Regions from separate parts of the Oceanobacter sp. 3_MG-2023 genome, predicted to be linked through region 2. Evidence: predicted binding sites of a transcription regulator. Region 2 holds the regulator's gene; the other holds the start of a gene.

Region 1 (4,425 bases), on a different contig from region 2:
CCTTGATATCACTGATTGCCGGGGTAGCCGGAATACGCACCCGAATCCAATCGGGTTTGCGTGGCATTTCTTCGGTAGGAATCACTTTAATCGGGATACGGGCAACCTTGTCAGCACCACGTAATTTTTGCCCTTGTACCGCTTTTACTCGTTCAGTCATCTGTTTACCCCAGCCTGCCCGGTCAGCGGGATCACCGCAACCAGGATGTATAATTTGGATCTGGCGCGGCAGATTATGCCGGGCGCGTGATCGTTGTGAAACCCAGGTGACGGATCAGCTGTTGTTCCAGCTGCCCAGCCACCTGATCGATGTTTAATCCGGCGTTTGGTGCTTCCCGAACCACCTGTGTCATTTCCAGCCCGGCGTAACCACAGGGGTTGATACGCAAGAAAGGCGTCATATCCATATCCACATTCAGCGCCAGACCATGAAAGGTACGGCCATTACGAATGCGCAGTCCCAGCGAGGCAATCTTGCGACCGTCGACATAAACCCCTGGCGCATCAGCTTTGGCAGCCGCATCAATACCCCATTGGGCCAGCGTCGCAGCGATCGATTCTTCCATGGCGGTCACCAAGGCCCGCGGACCAAGGCCAAGACGCTTGATATCCAGTAACAGATAAACCACCAGCTGGCCTGGGCCATGATAGGTCACCTGACCGCCGCGATCTGTCTGTACCACGGGAATATCCCCAGGCACCAGCACATGCTCGGCCTTGCCAGCCTGACCCTGGGTAAAGACGCCAGGATGCTGTAAAAACCAGATTTCATCCGTGGTCTCGGGTTGACGCCGGGCCGTAAAAGACACCATTTCCTCATAGCAGGGCTGATAATCAACCAGCCCCAGCTGACGAACCACCACCTCTGGCATCAGATCACCATATGCACCAGTTCGTGAGCACTCAGCTCTTTATGTAGCGCTTCCAGCTGCTCGATACCCGTCGCAGTAATATAAATTGTCAGCGACTGGAAATTACCCTTGCTGCTGTCACGCACCTGGATTTTCTCAAGATCGAACCCCGGAGCGTGGAGATGGAAAATATCCAGCACGACCTGGCGATAATTATCCGTGCCCTTGCCAACAACCTTGACGGGGTAATTGGCGCAGGGAAATTCGATTTTCGGCGCTTCCTGGGTGGTTGCAGGCTGGCCGTCCGCCTTGATCAAAGCCATGTCGATTACCTCAACAGTCGTGTAAAGAACATCTCGATTTCACCCATCAGCTGACCAACCAGACCGGATTCTTCTACCGCACTGATGGCAATCAATGGACGCTCCTCGATAACTTCACCGTCTTTGCGGACCACCAGAGTGCCCACCACATCACCTGCGGCAATAGGCGCCTTGATGTATTCATCGGTGTTCAGCTCAACATCCAGATCGCCTTCAGTACCACGGGGTACGGTCAGATAAAGGTCATCCTTCACCCCCAGGTCGATCTGATCTTGCTGGCCGAGCCAGACTTTGCGCTGTTCCAGCACATCGTTGGCGCTGTACAGTTTGTGGGTCTGAAAATAACGGAAGCCATAGGCCAGCAGCTTCTGGGTTTCCCTGGCACGGGCATCGTCACTGCGGGTACCCATCACCACGGCGATCAGGCGCATATCATCCCGCACCGCGGATGCAGCCAGACAGAATCCGGCAGCTTCGGTATGGCCGGTTTTCAGGCCATCGACAGAGTCATCACGCCACAACAGCTTATTGCGGTTAGGTTGACGAATATCGTTGTATTCAAAGTATTTTTCAGAATACAGACCGTAATAGGCCGGGTGATCCTTGATGATATGCCACGCCAATGTGGCGATATCCCGTGCGGTTGAATGATGCTCTTCCGCAGGCCAGCCCGTTGCGTTCATGAAATGACTGTTGGTCATTCCCAGCTTGATGGCGTACTGGTTCATCCAGTCGGCAAATGCATCCTCAGAACCGGCAAAGTATTCTGCCACCGCCACCGAAGCGTCGTTGCCGGATTGCACAATAATGCCGCGCAGCAAGTCGATCAGTGAGACCTCCGTACCTTCGCGCACAAACATTTTGGAACCGCCCTTTTTCCAGGCGTTAACACTGATTGGCACCATGGTGTCATCCGTAACATTACCCGTCACCAGTTCGTGCACAGCAATATAGCTGGTCAGCATCTTGGTCAGACTGGCAGGCGGCAAGGTCTCGTCGGCATTGTGCTCGACCAGGACATTGCCACTCTCAGCATCAATCAGAATAAAGGCCCGCGCATCCAGATCAGGAGCTTTGGGAACAATAATGGCAGCCGAAGCACAGGCCGCACTCAAGTATAAAAACAGGCTTAGTAGATAGCGCATGACTCTTGACTAACAGTAGGAGAGTTGAGCCGGGCATTGTAACACGGCCACCAGAATTTGCAGTCCAGACGAGAACGACATATTGCCGTCATAAAGAGCTGCGATATACAGGGTCACTGAGTCAGGATAATTGAGCCAGTCAGACCCCCGCTGGCCGCAATCAGGCAGTAAAGACTATAGGCGCAGTTCGCACCCCGATTTACACTGACCAATACAAACCAACGTTCACAAGAACCTTTATCTGACAGGAAGTTCCCATGCAACGCCTTGCCTGCTCCGGCCTGCTGGCCATCACAACGCTCGCTACCGCAGCTTTATTGACGTCGCCGCCGCTGCTGGCAGCCTCCCCATCAGCCTATCAGCCCAACTACCAACAGGGTCAGGCCTGGCTGGAATACCGCCTTGCCAACGAGACACCCGGCACCCGTGCACGTAACCTGATCCTGTTTCTTGGCGACGGCATGAGTGTCACCACGCTGACCGCTGCACGCATCTTTCAGGGCCAGCAACAAGGTTTCAGTGGTGAAGAAAACTTCCTGTCATTCGAGCGCTTCCCCTATTCCGGATTGGTCAAGACCTACAACACCAACCAGCAAACCCCGGATTCCGCCGGCACCATGAGCGCCATCATGACCGGCGTCAAAACCCGCGCCGGGGTGCTCAGTATTGGCCCCGAACAGGATCGCGCTGTCTGCCAGGGCAGCCAGGCCCACCAGCTGACAACATTACTGGAATACGCCAGCCAGCAAGGATTGGCCACCGGTGTGGTCACCACCGCCCGCCTGACTCACGCGACCCCGGCAGCAACCTACGCCCACACCCCCGAACGGGACTGGGAAGCCGACAGCGATCTGTCTGAAGAAGCGCGCCAGCAAGGCTGCGAAGACATTGCCGCCCAATTGATCCACCGCGGCTTTGCCAACGGGCTTGATCTTGCGATGGGCGGCGGCCGCAAGAACTTTATGACAACAGCCCGGGAAGGCGTACGTCTCGATACCGACCTGACCCAGCAATTCAGCACACGCTATCCCGACGGCCAACTTCTACTGAGCCGAAATGACCTTATGGGCATGCAGGCTCGTACCCCGGTGCTTGGCCTGTTCGCCGACAGCCATATGGCCTACGCCCATGACCGCACCAGCGCCGAACCCTCTCTCACCGAAATGACCTTTGCCGCCTTGCAGATCCTGCATCAGCAAACCCAAAACAGCGACCGGGGCTATGTCCTGATTATTGAAGGTGCCCGTATCGACCATGCCCATCATGCCGGCAATGCCTATCGCGCCCTCACTGATACCGTCGCCATGGCCGATGCTGTCGCCTTTGCCGACCGCATGACCAATGACAACGACACCCTGATCATGGTGACCGCAGATCACAGCCATACGCTGTCCTTCTCCGGTTACCCGCAACGTGGCAACGATATTCTTGGTCTGGTGCAACACAACGACCAGCTTACCCATGCCAGCGATGGTGCCCCTTACACCACGCTGGGCTACGCCAATGGCCTGGGTGCCAATGATATTGATCCGGTCAGCGCTGCAGAATCCGGCCGCCAGAATGGCCGAGTCCACTGGCATGAGGATGAAGACACCAGTCACCCGGACTTCCATCAGGCTGCACTGGGCCACCGGGAAAGCGAAACCCATGGCAGCGACGATGTCGCGATTCACGCCAAAGGCCCGGGGTCACAATGGTTCCGCGGCCTGCTGGAACAAAACAGCCTGTTTCACCTCGCCAGCCGGGCACTGCACCTAACCACCCAGGCCCCGGCCGTCACGGAGGACAACTGATATGACCGTTATGACCCCGCTCAAACGTGCCGCACAGCTCACCATCACCCTGAGTGCCATGGCACTGGCCAGCTGCGCGACCCATGACAGCAGTACCGATCCGGTCAGCGACAGCCAGCCACAACACACCACCGAGGTATTGATCCCCGGCCCGGTCAGCAGCAGTGACTGGTATGCCCTAGGGCAACAACAAGCCGACCAGCGCCAACAACAGCCAGACAATCAACACCGAGCCAAAAACCTGGTACTGGTCATTGGTGACGGCATGGGAATCACCACGTTAACGGCCGGGCGCATCTTCAGCGGCCAGCAA
Region 2 (4,425 bases):
AGTCATATTCCCGAAAGTCGATCGCTCTGTCTGTCAGATGAGCTGCGCAGACCTTGATACCGCGTTGCTGGTGCGTGCGGATGGCGGTTTCGATGTCGGCATGGGTGCTAACGCTGACCCAGCTCTCTGAGCCAGCTGCAGCGGCGCTGGTGACGGTATTAAGGCGGAAAGTGTCGGTTGGCCATACGCAGTGGATGTCTTGCACGCCAAAGGCGTCACAGGAGCGGGCAATGGCGGCCAGATTGTGCGATTTGTAAACTTCATCGGTAATGACCGACAGGTCTGGCTGGCGTCGGTTGAGGGTGTTGATCACACAACTCAGGCGTTCTGGCGTCATGTTCGGTTACGTCTCTCTGGCTCAAAACGGAGCGGCATTGTATAAAACCTTCCGGTTTTATGCACGGAACAGGTATGAAAGACAATTTATTGATAGGAGCCGGCTATTTGTGGCGTGGCTTTACACTACTGAATGAACCGGGAATACGCCGTTATGTCTGGTTGCCCATTCTGATTAATCTGCTGGTGTTGTCGTTTGGAACCTATTGGCTGATTGATGCAGTCAGCCAGTGGGATGGCTTTGATTCCAGCTGGATCAGTTGGCTGGCCTGGCTGGTGGTGCCTCTGTTGCTGTTACTGTCGACCTTGATCTCGGGGTATTTTTTCAGTGCGGTGTTGTTGCTGTTGGCGAGTCCGTTTTATGGCTTGCTGGCGGGCAAGATCGAGCAGCGTCTGGGGCATGAGGTCGAGGACGAATCCATTGCCGCGTTGATCCCGCGTACGGTGATACGGGAGCTGGTCAAGATGGGTTATTACCTACCGCGTTATCTGTTGCTGCTGTTGTTGTCGTTTGTGCCGGGCGTCAACTTGCTGATGCCCTTCGTCTGGTTCTGGTTTGGCAGCTGGGTGATGGCGTTGCAATACAGTGATTATACTCTGGATAACCAGCAGCAGAATTTCCGCGCCAGCCGAGAGCAGGTGGCTACCCAGCGCTGGACGGCCTGGGGATTTGGTGGGGCGGTGTCGGTGCTGATGGCGGTACCATTACTGAACTGTCTGGTGCCCCCGGCGGCGGTGATCGGGGCTACGCTGTGGCAATTGCAACGGCAGGCCGATCAGTCACGGGCCGGTTGATCTATTGGTTGGCCTCATCACGGTTGTCAGATAAGCAGGCTGCGGGGAAAACACAGGTGAATGTGCTGCCCTTGCCTTCGATGCTGCTGATTTTCAGCTCGCCGTCATGGTGCAGCAAGACGTGTTTGACAATAGCCAGCCCCAGTCCGGTACCGCCAGTGGCGATGCTGCGGCTGGGGTCGGCGCGATAGAAGCGCTCGGTCAGGCGGGGGATGTGATGCTGGGCAATACCGATGCCGTTATCCGAGACGCTGAAATGCCCTTTGCCGCCTTCGGTATACCAGCGCAGTGTGACGTCACCCCCTTCCGGGGTGTATTTGACGGCGTTGAATACCAGGTTGGAAAATGCACTGCGCAGCTCATTATAAAAGCCCATCATTTTTTGATCCTGATCGATGGTCAGGGTAATGGTGTGCTTGCTGCTGCTGAGTGATGCGGCATCGCGACGGATGGCTTCCAGCAGCGGCTGCAGCTCGATAGGCTGAGGCTGTTCCGTCTTGCCGGTTTCCAGCCGTGACAGCATCAGCAAATCCTTGAGCAGGTTTTCCATACGATGACTTTGTTCGCTCATTTGCTGCAGCATGCGGCCCCAGCGTGGTGGCAGCATCTCGGAAGCGGCTTGCATGGTTTCGACGTAACCGGCAATCACGGTCAGCGGTGTACGTAATTCATGGCTGACGTTGGCAACAAAATCCTTGCGCATTTCTTCCAGTTGTTTCAAACGGGTGATGTCATGAATCAGGATCAGGCGATCCTTGCGGCCAAACAGGGTGATATTGAACTGCAGGTAAATGCGCGGATTGATGGGCGATCTAATCGTGAGCGGTTCCTGATAATCGGCCTTGTCGAAGTAGGCCTTGAATTCTGGCGTGCGGATCAGGTTGGTGATGGGTTGGCCAATGTCTACCGGGTTGCGTAACCCCAGGTAGTTTTGTGCGGCCTGGTTCCAGAATTCCAGCGCGCCGCTGGCATCCACCATCAAGACAGAATCTTGCAGGGCCGCGGTTGAGTCCTGGATACGATTGATAATGGCCTGCAGGCGCTGCTGGTGTTTGATATTGCTTTGCTGCAAGCGCTGGTTCTCGGTAAAAATCGCTCCCCAGATGCCCAGTGTTCGTGGTAATACGGTGGTTTGTCCCTGATCCAGCCAGCGGTGCAGGCGGTACAGTTGCAGCCATTGCCAGGTGATATAGGCCCCCATCATCAAACACAATGCTTCCAGCGGCCGGTCAAAAAAGACGTAACCACAACCAACGGCCAGAATCAGCAAGTAGACAAGGCGGCGCAATTCTCTGCGCCAGACGGGGGACATCAAAATTCAGGAGGCTTTGGTCGAAAAGCGGTAGCCGGTGCCACGCACGGTTTGGATCAGTTGTTCGTGAGACTCACCGAGTGCTTTGCGCAGACGACGAATATGCACGTCAACGGTGCGCTCTTCAACGTACACATTACCACCCCAGACTTGATCGAGCAGCTGGGCTCGGGAGTAGGCCCGTTCCTGGTGGGTCATGAAAAACTGCAACAAACGATACTCCGTAGGGCCGATGTCAATCGGGTCGCCATGAGCGGTAACGCGATGGCAGACCGGGTCCAGCATCAGGCCGCTGACTTCAATGGGCTCTTCGATGCCTTGTGGGGTGGAACGGCGCAAGACGGCTTTCAGTCGTGCGACCAGTTCTCGAGGGGAAAACGGTTTGGTGATGTAGTCATCTGCCCCCGCTTCCAGCCCTTGTACTTTGTTATCTTCTTCGCCCTTGGCCGTCAGCATGATGATTGGCAACTCAGCGGTGCGGTCTTCACGCTTGAGGCGCCGGGCAAATTCGACGCCACTGGTGCCTGGCAGCATCCAGTCGAGTAAAATCATATCAGGCTTTCGATCGATAATCTGCGCATGTGCTTCCTGTACATTGGCAGCCTCAAGGCATTCATACCCGGCCATTTCCAGGGCCACGGCGATCATTTCCCGGATAGGGGCTTCATCGTCCACAATAAGAACGGTCTTGCCAGCTTTGGTCATAAGGCTCGTCACGCAAATGTCACAATAGGAATAATGCGGAGGTATTACACTGACCTAGTGTTACAAGCATGTGACACTGTTGGCATTGGCGTCAAGCCTGACACCAATTACGCGCTGGACAGGGCGTAGTGTGACAGGAGTCCGGCCCAGATCAGCGTGCCATACCAATGGGCTGCCAGAAACACTTTCATGCAGGCTTCCCGGCGGCGACTGCGGATAGACCATAATTGCCAGACCAGATACCCTCCGGCGACGCACCAGGCCAGATAAAACGGCCAGCTTGCTTCCAGCTGATTGCCCGTCAGTAACAGACAAAAATGCGCCATTCCGTAGAGAATGGCGATCATGGTGACATCCAGGTCACCAAACAGGATCGCCGTGCTTTTGACACCAATCAGCAGATCATCGTCGCGGTCGACCATGGCGTAAATTGTGTCGTAACCGACCGTCCAGCAAACATTGGCAATAAACAATAACCAGCAGACAGCGGTCAGCTCATTGGCCTGTGCGGCAAAGGCCATTGGAATCGCCCAGGAAAATGCAGCGCCGAGAAACACCTGTGGCAAATGGGTATGGCGTTTCATAAAGGGATAAAGTGCTGCCAGAGCGACCCCGCCGAGGGATAACCAGATGGTCAGGGCATTGGTCAACAGCACCAGCGCCAGACTGATCAGGCACAGCACAATAAAGCCGGATAATGCTTCGCGGTCAGAGATACGTCCTTGAGTCAGGGGACGGTCCTGGGTGCGTTTGACATGGCGGTCGATATGACGGTCGGCGTAGTCGTTAATAACACAACCGGCCGACCGCATAAGAAATACGCCCAGAGTAAAGATCACCAGATTGGCAATGGAGGGAATGCCCTCGGCGGCAATCCACAGCGCCCACAAGGTCGGCCAGAGCAGCAGATAAGAGCCAATCGGCCGGTTCAGGCGTGTCAGCTGCACCCACTGATACCAGTTGGGCCAGAGTTTGTTGAGTGAGGCGGACAGAGGTGATTGCATAATCAACGCCTTGTGTCGTCTGACAAAGGAAAGGAGGCGGATACCAGCAAGGACGAGAAGGCTTCCGTTACCAGCAGTGGTGCACCATGAATTGTAAATACCGAACGCCTGGCCCAGCCAAACGGGTTGGGCTGGTTGACTGTTGACGCCCTTGTGCGGCTGAATTTCAGCGGTTGGCGGCGCAAACTGGGCTGGCGGAACAGATAGCTGCCAAGCGAGCGGTTACCAAGATGGCGAATCTGTTGTCCTACCCGTGCAAGGCTGGTCAATGGA

What was found. The regulator PhoB, encoded in region 2, activates phosphate uptake and scavenging genes when phosphate is short. The targets are predictions, from matches to a motif close to TGTCATANNNNTGTCANA.
Region 1: the regulator PhoB is predicted to act here: its motif matches at 2,395-2,412, upstream of Q8W32_RS12800 (alkaline phosphatase).

What each region holds. Positions count from the first base shown of each region.
Region 1 covers NZ_JAUYVX010000013.1:105,671-110,095, reverse strand. Annotated here, with positions in the region: gene lipA (lipoyl synthase) at 1-160, opposite strand, end outside; gene lipB (lipoyl(octanoyl) transferase LipB) at 234-872, opposite strand; gene Q8W32_RS12810 (YbeD family protein) at 872-1,174, opposite strand; gene Q8W32_RS12805 (D-alanyl-D-alanine carboxypeptidase family protein) at 1,180-2,319, opposite strand; gene Q8W32_RS12800 (alkaline phosphatase) at 2,577-4,112, shown strand; gene Q8W32_RS12795 (alkaline phosphatase) at 4,114-4,425, shown strand, end outside.
Region 2 covers NZ_JAUYVX010000016.1:16,451-20,875, reverse strand. Annotated here, with positions in the region: gene trmH (tRNA (guanosine(18)-2'-O)-methyltransferase TrmH) at 1-337, opposite strand, end outside; gene cysZ (sulfate transporter CysZ) at 412-1,131, shown strand; gene phoR (phosphate regulon sensor histidine kinase PhoR) at 1,133-2,443, opposite strand; gene phoB (phosphate regulon transcriptional regulator PhoB) at 2,450-3,148, opposite strand; gene ubiA (4-hydroxybenzoate octaprenyltransferase) at 3,256-4,152, opposite strand; gene Q8W32_RS14270 (chorismate lyase) at 4,155-4,425, opposite strand, start outside.